DNA from 2 places in the Cytobacillus sp. FSL K6-0265 genome. Region 2 is predicted to be linked to the other one. Evidence: riboswitches for the same ligand, from Rfam matches in the RefSeq annotation. Region 2 holds a riboswitch; the other holds the start of a gene.
The links. A riboswitch is a leader RNA that binds a small molecule or an ion and turns the genes downstream of it on or off. The one in region 2 is predicted to bind thiamine pyrophosphate.
Positions count from the first base shown of each region.

Region 1: another riboswitch for thiamine pyrophosphate. It lies ahead of MHH73_RS11290 (YkoF family thiamine/hydroxymethylpyrimidine-binding protein); the one in region 2 lies ahead of MHH73_RS01995 (3-oxoacyl-ACP reductase).

Region 1 covers NZ_JBBOPE010000001.1:2,211,537-2,219,247, forward strand. The annotation lists gene ilvD (dihydroxy-acid dehydratase) at 1-731, opposite strand, end outside; gene MHH73_RS11270 (FadR/GntR family transcriptional regulator) at 863-1,537, opposite strand; gene MHH73_RS11275 (sulfurtransferase) at 1,658-2,560, opposite strand; gene MHH73_RS11280 (NADH:flavin oxidoreductase) at 2,998-4,122, opposite strand; gene MHH73_RS11285 (hypothetical protein) at 4,277-4,612, opposite strand; TPP riboswitch at 5,163-5,266, shown strand; gene MHH73_RS11290 (YkoF family thiamine/hydroxymethylpyrimidine-binding protein) at 5,351-5,959, shown strand; gene MHH73_RS11295 (ECF transporter S component) at 5,956-6,567, shown strand; gene MHH73_RS11300 (ABC transporter ATP-binding protein) at 6,542-7,711, shown strand, end outside.
Region 2 covers NZ_JBBOPE010000001.1:368,824-376,534, reverse strand. The annotation lists gene MHH73_RS02005 (polysaccharide biosynthesis protein) at 1-60, shown strand, start outside; gene MHH73_RS02000 (IclR family transcriptional regulator) at 259-1,011, shown strand; gene MHH73_RS01995 (3-oxoacyl-ACP reductase) at 1,224-1,979, opposite strand; TPP riboswitch at 2,072-2,173, opposite strand; gene MHH73_RS01990 (glycosyltransferase family 2 protein) at 2,249-3,793, opposite strand; gene MHH73_RS01985 (ABC1 kinase family protein) at 3,911-5,575, opposite strand; gene MHH73_RS01980 (phasin family protein) at 5,605-5,907, opposite strand; gene MHH73_RS01975 (disulfide oxidoreductase) at 6,261-6,680, opposite strand; gene MHH73_RS01970 (DsbA family protein) at 6,683-7,369, opposite strand; gene MHH73_RS01965 (nucleoside deaminase) at 7,447-7,711, opposite strand, start outside.

The DNA of each region.
Region 1 (7,711 bases), 1.8 Mb from region 2:
TCTTCAATCATCCGAACTAAATGTTTAGCAGCTTCATAGATTAACTCTTTCCGTTTCGCACTTGTAGCGACAATCGATCCGTTCCCAGGAAGAGCGACACCTAGCATTTCCATTAAGCAGTTCATTGAATTAGCAGTAAACATACCTGAGCAAGACCCACATGTTGGACACGCATTATTTTCAATATCATTGAACTCTTCTTCTGTCATTTTTCCTGACTTGAAGGCGCCTACGCCTTCGAAAACGGATGTTAATGAAAGTTGTTTTCCGCTGGCACTCGTTCCTGCTTCCATCGGACCACCTGAAACAAAGACGGAAGGAACATTTGTACGTGCAGCTGCCATTAACATACCAGGAGTGATCTTGTCACAGTTTGGAATATAAAATACGCCATCAAACCAGTGAGCATTAATTACCGTTTCCGCACTATCAGCAATTAACTCTCTGCTAGGTAAGGAATAACGCATACCAATATGCCCCATGGCAATTCCATCATCAACACCGATCGTATTAAATTCAAAGGGGATGCCACCTGCTTCAATGATAGCTTCTTTAACCACATCTGCAAATTCTCGTAAATGAACATGCCCAGGAATAATATCAATATATGAATTACATACACCAATAAACGGTTTCTCTAAATCTTTCGCTTTTACTTTCCCTGTCGCATATAAAAGACTACGGTGAGGAGCTCTATCTACTCCAAGTTTAATCGTATCGCTTCTTCTCATTTACAACCACACCTTCAATTTTCATTATTTTGATTATTTGTATAATGTATTGTAAATCGTAAGTTGTCTGCTGTCAATAACGTTGTTAGACAAAAAAGACATCTTTTAAAAAAAGATGCCCTTTTTGCTTTTTATTCAATTCCTAATTCACTCATTGCATGTAATATATGAATTTTCATCGCACTTCTGGCTCCTTCAGGGTTACGATTCTTCATAAAATCCATAATCATTTGATGATCATTCAATGTATCTTTAATTGCCACCTCTTTTTCGACTGATAAAATCACTCCTTTATCGATGGCTTGATAAATAACAGGCATGAGCTTTTCCATAAATTCATTATGCGTGGCTTTAACGATTGATTGATGGAATTTCTGCTCTTCAGCTGTTCGGTCTTGCTTCTTTTTAATCTTTTCTTCAATTTGCAACCCATAATCGATGATTCTTTTCATTTCTTGATCACTTGCACGAATGGTCGCATAGTATGCGGCTTCTGGCTCAAAAATTAAGCGCATTTCATACAAATCTTTCGCATTAATTTTTGCATCTGTAAGCAATCCGAAATGTTGCATATGGTCAATATCCAAATCTTCTTTTATAAAGGTCCCTCTACCTCTTTTGATTTCGACAATGCCATTTGTAACGAGGATTCTAATCGCTTCTCTTAAAGTCGTTCGACTAATATTCAATTCTTCCGATAATTCATTTTCGTTAGGTAGCTTATCTCCAGGTTGAAAACGTTTCTCAATGACAATCATAGAGATAATATCATCAGCGATGGAATCGGATAATCTTTTTTGAGTCATATATTTGTCCACACCTTATTTAGTATTAATATAGAATATAGTGGAAACGATCATTTATGTAAATCCTTATTTTTAACGATATGAAAAAACCACGAATGCGAGAACATTCGTGGAGAGAATTTATTCATTATTGGAAGTTACTAGTGGCGCGTTTTCGTCTTGCACCCATTCTGTCATGGAACCGTCGTATACAGCGACATCTTTGCGACCTAGTGTATATAGAATGAAAGCATTCCATGTAGCAGCAATTCCACCGCCACAATAAGTGATGACTTTTTTAGATGGATCAAATACACCGGTCGGCTCGAAAATTTCACGTAATTTTTCTTCCTCTTTAATGAGAAGAGATTCATCATCTGATAAGTCAGCAAAGAAGACATTTTTACTATTAGGGATATGACCGGGACGGCCGTAAGTGTTTTTCTTACCACTAAAGACGTCTGGTGATAGACAATTCATAATGATCATGTTAGGATCATCGATTGCATTTTTGACATCTTCTTTTGTAGCCAATAATTCCCTTCTTCTTCTACCATTAAAAGTCGCTTTCGGATAATATTCAATCCCTGACTTAACTTCTCTACCTTCTTCTTTCCATTTTCTAAAGCCGCCGTTTAAGATAGAGACATTATCAAATCCTTCGAAACGAAGTTGCCACCAAACACGGGATGCCCAATCAGACGCGGCATTCGGTGAGCCGACTTCAGCGATTTTGTCATAAATAATCACATGTGTACCATCACCGACACCCAATTTTTCAATGCCTTCTACGAACCTTTCTCGAGATGGCAATGTAAATGCTTTTGGATCATCTGGGTTTGCTAATTCGTTTACTACATCTGCATGCACAGCGCCCGGAATATGCTCTTCTTTATAAGCGTCTCGTCCGTTCGTTACAGAGTAAAGTCCATCACCATCTGGTAACTTTAAAAAAGTTGTTGCGTCTAATATGCGGATATTTTCATCATTTAAATGTTCCTCTAACCATTGGGTTGAAACAATTGATGGAATCGTTTTGGTCATTACTTTTCTCTCCTCTATCGATTTTTGATTAATATAACATTATACCCATCTGTTTACAAGGAATTAGGTTTGTGATGTTCATTTTCATGACCCAACCATTACACTTTCATATTCCCTCATTCTGAAGGTAGAAACATTGTTAATAGCGTAATCATAGAAATCATTATCAGATCAACATATAACAACCACAAACAATAAAAACATTATCTAATGAAAGCTTTCGGGCAAAAAAACACCTTCCCCAAACCTTTTCATTGAATAGAGAGAATGAAATAGAGTAAAGGCATCCGACATTCATACCAATAATCATAAAAATAACTTTTCGATTCGTCTTCCTCATTACAATTCAATCTTGCTACATAAGGCCCCCTCTATAGTGGGAACAAACAACGGGAAAAAACCGATTCTTATCAATCGGTTTTTAAAATAATTTGCCATTAATAGAGGATGCCTTCTGCTTCTTTTGTGTAAATTTTCGCCTGATCAAGTGCCCCATCTTTTAACTTAGTAACCCATTCTGGATCTGCAAGTAGGGCACGACCGATAGCCACGTAATCATATTCACCAGCATTCATTTTTTCATCGACAATTTTAAGATTTTTTTCAATGGTGATTTGTGCATTATCTTCACTACTTAAATAGGCGCGATTAATGCCAATGGATCCAACTGCAATGGTTGGTTTCTGTGTAATTTTCTTTGTCCAAGCAGCTAAGTTATATGTAGGGTGTTCTTCAACAAACTCTGGTTCCCATATGCGTCTTGTTGAACAATGAAAAATATCGACACCCGCTTCAACTAAAGGTGTTAATATGGTGGCAAGTTCCTTACTATTATTCGCTAACTTGGCTTTGTAATCTGTCCCTTTCCACTGAGAATAGCGGAACACAATTGGAAAATCAGGACCGACTCTTTGTCTGCAAGCTTTAACGATCTCTGCTGCAAATGTAGAGCGTGCTTGTAAGTCTCCACCATACTGATCGGTCCGTTTATTCGTCAGTTCCCAGAAAAATTGGTCAATTAAATATCCATGAGCACCGTGTAATTCGATACCATCAAATCCAATCTCTTTGGCAGATTTAGCAGCTTCTGCATATGCATCGACTAGGTCGTGTATTTCTTCATCGGAAAGTACCTTGATTTGATCAATTTTCTTTCCTTTTAACGTGATTCCCGAAGGACTGACAGGCGGTGAATCGATGTTTGGTAAACTTCCAGCTTTTCTTGCTGCACCAACATGCCATAATTGTGGAATAATTTTACCGCCAGCCTCATGTACTTGAGCTACTACATTTGCCCAACCTTTTAGTGCATCCTCACCATAAAAAAGAGGAATTGTTTCACCAACAACCGCTGACGGGTGATTAATCGCTGTGCCTTCAGTAATAATAAGGCCTACACCATTTTCTGCTCTCCTACGATAATATTGTGCTACCTTTTCATCCGGTACACCATTTGGTGAGAATCCTCTAGTCATTGGTGCCATTACTACCCTGCTTTTCAATTGCTCATTTCCAAACGGAACCTTTTCTAATAGACTATGCCCTGCCATTTTTTCTTCCATCTTTATCACTCCTTGCTTTCATTTTACAAAGAATGATAGCAAATACAAGTAAAAAGCATTTAATTAACAGAATATTTTATTCACTTATCGCTTCATAAAAAAAACATTTCAAAAAAGGAATTTGAAATGTTTTCTCTTTATTAAGAATCAGCTCTTACATTTCTTCAGGTTTAAAGCCATAAATAACAGAAACACCTAAATACAAAGAAAAGAAATCTAAAAACCAATTATTATTATTTTCTTTTGTGTGAAGGCAACGAAAGATTTCTTGGAACTGCATGCTTTCACTTGCCTTCACTACAGGCGTTATGCCGAAATACTTAATTACCGTATCTAAATTTAAATGTTTTGCAACCTTCAAAACATCCTCTAATAGTGAGTAATAGATTGCGATTTCCTTTTCCTGAAATAGTTTAATCATTTGTGGATGTAAGTTAGCTAATAATAAACGTCCTTCTTCTTCATTTACAACAGGAACTTGATTTAACATTTCTTTTATATCGATTTTAATCACCTATTTTTTTTTATTATCTTTACGAGTTGAGAGTTCTTAAACCATTCGGTTCTTCCACCAATCAGAACAACTTAAAGTATATATTTTACTATGTATACAATAAGCCCGCCATTCACCTATTATTATATAGTAATAGGCAATCTCTTTACCTATTAGCCATAAATTACTTATATAAGTATAATTTCTTTCATAATAAATATCAATTAGGGGGACGGTAAATAACCACATTTCAAGACGCTCTCCCCTCATTGAAAAATGGTTAATGAACGGGGTGAAAGAATCGCCAGAAGGAATGACAACCATCAATACTAAGAGTAGTAATCGGTTATTTTTCATTCAAAATAGTATGTTAATGTTAGAATTTCGAAATTACTCACCTCTACTATATTGAGATTTTTAATTGCCTTTCATATGAATTGATATATCAATATATATTTTTCTCTATTTCAAGTATGGATTGACAAGTTTTGGTTTACAGGGGATGATTTTTTGCTTATGATTAGATAGATGAACAAACAAAATATTTCGAATGCGCTAGGGGAGCTATGTTTAATGGCTGAGAAGGCAATTGCCTGACCCTTATAACCCGATCTAGATAATACTAGCGTGGGGAAGTGCAGTTGGTCAGTGTATTCTCTTTTTTTGCATAGCCAAACTGCATTCCATCGGGGTGCAGTTTTTTTTGTTCAAAAAATGTTTAAAGGGGATATTTATATGAATCAATTATGTGGAAAAAGTAGAATCGTCGGTTGTCAGTTTACGCTTTCTGTAATGAGTGAAAGGTATGTGGACATTATCTTATTTGCCCTTAAAGAAGTGAACATGTCAAAGGTGTGGTCTCATACTGATGATGTTTCTACTTGTATACGTGGGAAGCAAATTCATGTTTTTGATGTAGTGAGAGCAATATTTTTACACGCGGCTAAAACAGGAGAACACATTGCTATGAGTGGCACTTTTTCGATTGGTTGTCCAGGAGATTCAGCAGCAGACGTATACATGGACGAAACTGACATTGCTTTGAACAAGGATTATACAAAAGAAATAGAGCAGTTAGCAGGTTGCAAATTTGCCCTCTATCCCTTAGGGAGGGAAGATTATATGGAAAAAATTTATGAACAAATTGATTGGTCCAAGGAGTCAGAAGTAAAGGTAAGCCATAGCCATTATGCCACAAGGCTTGATGGAGATGTGAATGATATTTTTAACTTGTTACATAACGTTTTCGATCAGACCAAGCAAGAGGTTTCTCATGTGACAATGACATTCACATTGTCAGCTAACAGCCCAACTGGAACTGCTAAAGAAGTGAAAGTATCATGAGAAAATCTTGGCGTTTGAAAGATATTGTTCTCATGTCAGTCCTCGGGGTAGTATTTGGCTTCATTTATTTAGGTTTTTTTGGGGTCGGTAAAGTTCTTGTTGCCATCCTTACCCCGTTTGGACTTGGACCCATTGGTTATGAATTGATTTATGGCATATGGTTTATTGTATCAATCATAGCTGCTTACATTATCAGAAAGCCAGGCGTTGCTTTTACAGCAGAAACCATTGCTGCTATTACCGAAGTACTTGTCGGTTCAACATCTGGTCCAGCTTTAATTCTTTCAGGAATGGTGCAAGGGTTAGGTGCAGAAATCGCTTTCGCTGTTACAAAATGGAAAAATTACCAACCTCGTATTCTCGTTTTTTCCGGTGTTAGTGCAGCATTTATTAGTTTTCCTTACCATTTCTTTGTATCTGGTTTTCATGCTTATGAATCCTGGCTTATTATGACAATGTTTGTTATACGTCTCTTAAGTGGAGCCATCATTGCTGGTTATTTTGGAAAAATATTAGCGGATCAATTAGCGAAAACAGGTGTGTTAAATGGGTATCCTATTGGGAAGGAGATAATAGCAAGGCATGAAAAATCATCAACCAATTTTTGAACTAGACTCTTTCTCTTTTTCCTTTGATAAACACGATGAACCTTCTTTAAATAATGTTAGCTTTAGCTTATATGCAGAGGAAGTGACTTTATTACTTGGAGCAAGTGGATCTGGCAAAAGTACACTTACATTATGTTTAAATGGCCTATATCCTGAGGCGATTGATGGTTTTACTTCAGGGGATCTTTTATATAAAGGGAGATCGATCTCTTCCTATCCCAAAGGAGTAATCAACCAAGAAATAGGTATTGTCTTTCAAGATCCGGAAAGCCAGTTTTGTATGGTTCGTGTAGAAGATGAATTAGCATTTGTTTTAGAAAACTTGTCTATTCCCAGAAGCCAAATGAAACAAAGAATAGAACATGTGCTAGACATTGTAGGATTATCACAATATAAGAAACATAACATTCACCAGCTTTCAGGAGGACAAAAACAAAAGGTTGCTCTAGCTTCCATCCTTTTAATGGACCCTCAATATTTAATTTTAGATGAACCTACAGCAAATTTAGATCCTATATCTAGCATTGAGTTTATCGAGACAATTATGAGGATTCAAAAAGAACGAAGATTTGGTCTGCTTGTAATTGAACACGAAATCGATGATTGGGAAACGTACGCTCATCGGTTGATTGCGCTTAATAAAAAAGGAGAAATCCTTTTAGATAGTGCGCCAAAGGAAGGTTTTATCAATCATTTACAGGAGTTAAGAAGTAATCGTATAAGAGTACCTAAAAGATATGTAATTAGGGAACTCGCAAGACCACCATCAAGTGAAAAAGAAAGTACAGAAGTAATTGTAAATCTTAAAAACATACAATTTAACTATAAAAATAAGCAAATCCTTAATGAACTTTCTTTCTTGATCAAAAAAGGAAGGTTTTGTGCGATCGTTGGCGAAAATGGTGCTGGTAAATCTACCTTATTACAATTAATAGCCAAATTAAATAAGCCTGTATCAGGTTCAATCGATTTTTTAAACATCCCATTAAGTGATTGGCATGAAAATGAGTTATATAAGAAGATAGGCTATGTATTTCAAAATCCTGAGCATCAGTTTATTAACCAAACTGTATACGATGAAGTGTGTTTTGGTATGAAACTAAGTGGCTATTCTAGAGTAGAAACAGAAAGAATGGCTCATCAG
Region 2 (7,711 bases):
AAACTACAATCATTATCCTATGTTCAAAAAGAGCTACAAAAATGGAAAAGGTTAAAGTAATTTTGTTTGACCGCTTCCTATTTTTCGTGAGTTGGGCACCTTCTCTGACTAAGTTAATAGTCGCCAACTCACTAACTATTCTTAAATATACTAAATTTATAGGAATATCCTACCAACCCTTTAAAGGTAGGTTGTTGTTTGATGTGGTTTCTGATAAATTAGGATTCAACATGACTAGCATAATGAGGAGTTACATACATGGAGATACAAAAAAGCAGTACGACGATTCAATCCTTGCAAATTGGCATTTCTATCATCGAATTAATCTATCAAAAAGATACCCCGATGAAATTCTCGACCATTCAAGAAGAAACCGGTATTACAAAAAGTAATTTATATAAATATTTAAATACACTTACACAATTGAATATGCTCTATCGTGAAAAAGGAACAAACCTGTATTATCTTGGCAACAAATTGATTCAATATGGTACAGCTGCCTTTGGTAGTCGTGATATTGCCGATGCGATTACTCCTTATATGCAGGAACTTTCTTCGCTAACTTCCTGCACCGTTTCGTTTTCATTATGGACAAACAACGGTCCGATTACGACAAAGATTTGTCATTCCAATGAACCACTTCATATTGGTACACAACTTGGCGGAAGCTTGCCACCAACATCTGCTGCGGGGAAGATTTTCTTAAGTTTCTTAAACCCTGCACTGACAAAAGAATGGCTAGGAAACGAGCAATCAATCGATAACGAAGAATGGCAAATGATTCAACAATCGAAAATCTCCTTCGCAACCGAACCTTTAATTCCATCGATTTCGTCTGCTTCCGTCCCTTTGCTAGACTACCAGAATCAATTACTCGGTGCAGTGACAGTGGTTGGATTTAACGATAACATGCCAAATGAAGTAACGGATCCGATGAGCAAGCAACTGCTGGCGTTTCATCTACAAGCATCTTCTATGTTTGGCTATCGATATAAACAGGGGAAAATTTGAACAATCCTGATTGAGCGTTCAATCAATTAGATGTAGTTGAGATAATTAGAAGTAATAATCATTTTATCATCTTCTGCGCATAAATTGGATTTTAGCTCACACATTTGCTTTTATACGCCCATCTATATAAACGCCTTACTCAATTATAGACCCGCAAACTGAATCTAATGATTGAAAAAGGCCGCCATACAAAGATGACGACCTTTTTTATCTTAGTTCATCGTCAATCCATGATCGACTACTAGATTTTGTCCCGTAATCGCTCTAGCACCTGGAGAGGCTAAGAAAACAACGGCTTCTGCTACATCTTCTGGTTTTGTCACACGGCGGATAGCAGCGTTATCAGCAACAATCGCAAATACTTCAGGGGTAGTAACAGCACTTGCATCCGTTGTTTCTAATAATCCACCAGAAACCATATTCACATTAATGTCATATTGTCCAAGCTCTTTGGCCATATTGCGTGTAAAGCCAATTAATGCCGCTTTCGCTGTTGTATATTCATGGTAGGCAACGACGGGATTCTGGTAAAGATTCGTGCCAATACCAATCACACGGGCTTGCTGTGAATCCTTTAAAGCTGGGAAAGCAGCTTGTACAACATGTAAGCTTGCTTTTATCGCACCTTCAAACTGGGTTTGATAGCTAGTCCAAGATAATTCTTCTACTTTTGCCTGTGCCACAGGATCAAATTTAAATTGAACTAATGCATTATTTACAACGATATCCAAGCGACCAAAATGAGCAATAGCGTTTGCCACCATCGCTTTTACTGCTTCTTGATCTCTGACATCTGCTTGGATGGCCAATGCACGATCATGCCCGATTTCTTCAACTACGGCATCAGCTTTTTCTTTACTACTATAATAATTAACGACTACTTTATAGCCTTCCTTACCGAACTTCTTAGCAATTGCAGCTCCTAATCCACGACTTGCGCCTGTTACTAACACAACTTCTTCTCTCACTCTATTCCCTCTTTTCAATCGATGTCATTAAAAATGTTCAGGGAAACAAAACAAAAGGCTCCCCGAAAATGGAGAGCCTACCATACGTATTCATATAGTTGGAAAATGCTCCCTACGATCGTCTTAACGAACAGGTTCTAAGGGTCAGGTTTTAACCTTCTCAACTCATATTCTGAGTCCCCCTGCAACAATTTTAATTATTTTTAGTTTAGCATATAAATAGTCGCATAGCTATGAATCGAGGTTAATTTCCAACTTGACCATTCGCTTTATGTTTCTTCCCATCGCATGACACGGGGATTCTTATCTAAAATCGATTCATATTGTTTCTCATTACCATAGAGACTATTCGGGTCAAGCAGCTTATATCTCTCGTATTTTTCCAAACGATCTTTTTCTTTTGCCCAGCCTAAATGCTTGACTCTTATTGTGGATAAGCTGTGGGTAAGTTGAAAGATATTTTCTGGAAATCTCCCACAATGTTGGGGCGTTTCTTTCCAGACGGGCTGAAAGGTTGAATCGACTCTTGCTAGAAATGGACGGTATAGGAAATGTGCTTGCCAATATTCATCTTCACGATAATGATCTTCATCCCACATATCATACAGTCTAAAACAGTACAAATCGATGGTATCCTGTTTAACAAAGTCATCAATATAATCAATAAAACTCTCCTCAAACCATTCATCTGCATCAAGATTTAATACCCAACCTAAAAATCCATTTGTTGCTTCTAACCACTGCTGTTTTCTTAGTTCTACTTCATTGGCAAACTGGGAACTTGCATTCTTGACCAATTTAATTGGCACACCTTTTAGTTCTTTCAAGAAAATCGATATAGTCTGATCAGTACTAGCATCATCTATAATCACAGCTTCATCGATAAAGGGCTTGACTTTCTTTAACATCGTTTGTAAATAACGACCTTCTTCATTCTTCACAATCATAGATAAGCGAATTTGATGGTTTTCTGCTTTTTCTGGATAAATAGGTAGTTCGCTATGAACATACTGACATTTTTCTTTAAAAGTAGGTATACCTTTTAAGTCAGAAGAGCGATAAATATGATAAGCAGGGAGATGTGTGTCGACATGTAAATCCAATCCTAATGCCACTGCTCTCACACAAAAATGCCGATCTTCTCCCCAAAAACTGAGATTTTTAATTTTACTAAAATGAACACCTGCTAACAAAGCCTTCCTGCTAATTAAGGTGCACGCACCTAATCCCCCTACTTCATAAACACCTGGAGTTTGTAACTGTTGAATAAACGCCTCGGTTTGAACTTGTTTTTCTTCATCTGTTATGACGCCATCATCCGCCTGTCTCCAGTGGGTATATTCATCTGTTAACCAAACTTGCGGATAAGGGATGGTCCCTTCTTGCCAAGCCGTCCAAAAGACCTCAGAGACAATTTCTTTATTTGCGGCAATAAGTGTATGAAGGGTATCCGGGTGTAAAAGCAAATCAGAGTCAATTAAAAACAGATAATCAAATGCTTCAAATTTCGCCTGCTCAATAAGCATATCTTTGAAGCGCGCAACCTTCCAGATGAGGGTATCATTCCAGAAATGTGTCAAGTCGGTGCGAATATAGATACTATCTTCTTTTGCAGATAATATCGCAACATTGTTCTTCCATTTGGCAAAATGACGTAGTAGTCTACTTGATTCTTCATCCTGATTATCATCTATGAAATAATAATGAATTTCCATTGTATCCGTTTTTAAATTGGCTAACGAAAGTAGAAACTCTTTTAAAATAACGGGTTCTTGATTAATTGGACTACCAATGAGAATTTTTGTATTAATCATAAGCAACATTAACGTTTGTAGACAAAACCGTTCACCTCTCTACACTATATTCTCACCATGATTTGCTTGTGTAGTAAAACAAGAAAAATTCTATCCAAAACAAAAAGCAGAGAATCGTTAGAATCTCCCTGCTCTAATGATGGTGTATATAAGAAATAAGAACATTAATATCGCAATGACAAAGCCGATTTCTACTGCCGGTATATTCCATAGGAGAGATGATTGCCTACCAAGGGCGGAACCGATAATTAAGCCCACCATTATAATGCTAAATGCCAGCAACACGATACTAAATGCTAGCCGGTTGCTGATACGATCAATTCTCGTTAGGAATTTTTCACTGTTGGGCAAGTTCAGTTCGAGCGGGATTTTCCCCTTTTTGATAAGAGCAATCAAATCTTTCAAATTATACGGCGCTTCTTTTAAAATATCAAAATACTCACCGATATGCGCTAGCGAATCTTTCGCCAAATGATCCGGTCGATATTTATTAATAATTAATCGTCTACCAAAAGGCTCAGCAATTTTTAAAATGCTTATATGAGGATCAAGCTTCTCCACAATCCCTTCCATTGTCAATAATGTTTTCCCCACCAACGTTAAGTTTGTTGGGATATGTATATGATGGTGATTGGCAACGGAAAACAAATCATTAACCGCCTCGCCAATAGATATTTCACTAAAGGGGACATCATAGTATCTTTCTCTTAGTAAATCAACATCAATTTTTAAAAGTTCAACATCGACATCGTCTTTGATAATACCCATTTTAGTGATGGCTTTAATGACCCCATCCGTGCTTTGCTGCAACATGGCAATAATTAATGATGTTAAATTTTCTTTCATATCCTCAGTTAAACGACCGACCATACCAAAATCCATGAAAACAATCACATTCCCTGGTAATACACAAATATTACCGGGATGGGGGTCTGCATGAAACACACCTTCCTCTAATATTTGCTGAAGGATGCCTTCAACGATTCTTTCGGCAATCAGTTGTTTATTGAACCCTTGTTCCGCCAAACTATTATTTTCAAGTATGCCACAACCTTCAATATATTCCATTGTTAAAACTTTTTTCGTCGTATATTTCCAGTATGTTTTTGGGATTTTATAATGATTATTGTCTTCAAATTGATTGGCAATTTTATCTGCATTACGACCTTCAAGTAAATAATTCAACTCATTTAACAATGCTTTAGAAAATTCCTTCATCATTTCGACTAATTGATATTGCGATGCCCAATGCAGCCTTTTTTCTGCGATTTTAGCAATTTCTAATAAAATTTCTAAATCTGTTCTCATGGTCTTCTCAATATCAGGTCGTTGTACCTTAACAGCCACTTTTTCACCAGAATGGAGGACACCATAATGGACTTGACCGATAGATGCCGATCCTAGTGGCTCTTCTTGAAATTCTGTAAAGACGTCATGTATTTCTTCGCCTAGTTCTGTTTCAACAATTTTTTTTACCTCTGCAAATGGAAATGAGGGGGCATGTTCCTGTAATTTTTCCAATTCCCTAATGATTGATTCCGGAAAAATATCTGACCTTGTACTCGCAATCTGACCAACTTTAATAAACGTCGGTCCAAGCTCTTCTAAAAACAGACGAACACGTTCCCCTGTTGTCTTTTCATGATGTTCTTCTTGCTTTCGCATGAACATCCGCTTAGGTAGAGACAACACCTCATGCAAGCCTAATTCTTTTAAGAGATAACCAAAACCGTAATGAGAGAAGGCTACAGCAATTTCACGATAGCGATGAATATGGCTCATCTTTGGTTTGAAAATGGAAAAAACCTCCCTTAATCCTCTTCTCGATGTTTTGCCTCAAGCGCTAGAATCCGTTCTTCTAATCTTAGGACATCATCCGTTGTTGCGATATTCAAATCATGCAATAAACTCGTCATTCGTTGATGGGCCTTGTCATCTATCTGCGTTTGCTTCTCTTGGCCTTTCGTCCTTACCTCCTGCATAAAATCTTTCGCTTCCTGTTTTGTTAGCTCTCCTCTTTTCACTAACTCATCCATCATTTCTTGCGCACGGTCTTTCCCTGCTGCTGCTAAACCTAGCCCTAACATCATCCCTTGTTTTATTGGGTTTTTCATCACATTTCCTCCTTTAATAAATGGCAGATTATAATTAACATTATTTTACCCATTTTCAAGGGGATTAAGCATAAAAAAACATATATCATTAGTTCAATAACAGATGGGGATATTCAGACATTGTCGGAACATGAACCGAAGAAAAAATACAAATGCCTCTTTTGTACACACATGTCAAACAAGAAAAGTAGATGGAAGTGGGCAAGGCGGATTTAAACGCAATTAACCTAGGATTTTCGTATACATTGCATGCATTCCGGATTTTCGCGCCCCGTTATGCCATTTTCAAATTCACAACGGCTTCTCTTTCAAAAAATAAAAAACCCCGTACAATCATATGTACGAGGAAAGGTTCATGATGCTTGATTGTCTTTTTTCATCATCAGGCAAAAGATGATAATAAACGTGAAAGCCGTTAATGCCAAGAAAGGAATGGTGATAAACCCGAGCCAATTGATATATTGGCCACTACATGGTACACCATTTGTACACGGCGTGACTTCAGCGAGTCCAGGCACTTTTTGTACAAGATAATGATAGAGAGAAATACACCAGCCAATAAACGCCATTGGTAGGGCAAATCTTCTCACAGAAATATCTTGATAGAACGTACCAATGCCCAAGATTAAAACGAGTGGATACATGAATATTCGTTGATACCAACAAAGCTCACAAGGAATAAACTGCTTAATTTCACTAAAATATAAACTGCCTAATGTGGCTATGAGTGCGACCATCCAAGAAAAATACAACATGATTTGATTTTTCTTCATTCTTATCCCTCTAACTCCTCTTCAATCAAACGTTTGATTGAATCATAATCAAATGGATCTGTCACCATTTTCTCGTTAATCATAATCGTTGGTGTGAGCTTGACTTCATATTCATTTACAAGTGAAGTATCATGATTAACCGCCTCTATTGTTACGCTTTTTTTCATTTCTGCCAACAGATCTTCTTGTGGAATTGACGTCGTTTCTGCGACGACTTCCTCTAACACTTCCGTTGTTAACCAAACAGAATCATGTTGACCATTCTCTGGTTGCTTATCGAACAACCCTTTATGGAATACCCAGTACGAATCAGGTTCCAATTGATGAACAGCTTCGGCTGCGACTGAACCTAATTTAGACTCATCCCCGTGGAAGAGCACGTTGATATAAGAGAAACTTACTTGATTCGTGTCTACATAATCTTCCACTAATTGCGGATAAATGGTTTCACCCCATTGTTTACACGCTGGACATTTAAAGTCGCCAAATTCTACGACCTGGACAGGTGATTCCACCTCGCCCAAAACAGGCTGCCCTTCAATAAAGGGAGCCTCTTCAAAAGATGTATACGCATCCTTTTCATTATCTTGATTGTTTATGAACACCATGATAACAACTGCTATAACGACAATAATCGTAATAAAAAATAATAACTTCATCGGTTGGAATTGATTCTTATTTGCGCTCATACTGCTCTCCTTTATGTAGATGTACCACTTTTAAGAATAATATATTCTTATGCAGAAAATAAGGAATTTCCGTGAAGTCAATATGAAGTTCGATCGACTTGCTTACTCCAAGCATCAAAAGGGAGCTGTGATTGCTTAAGTGTTAATTGTACAAACGGAAGACCTCTATCTTTCGGGTCTATGGCAATCTCTTGGTAAATAAAATCATCATCAAAAAGCGCGTTTGCTGCATCTTTTCGATCCGCTGCGTAATAAACTTTATCCAAACGCGCCCAATAAATCGCACCTAAGCACATGGGACAAGGTTCACAGCTTGTATAAAGCGTACAGCCTGTTAATGTG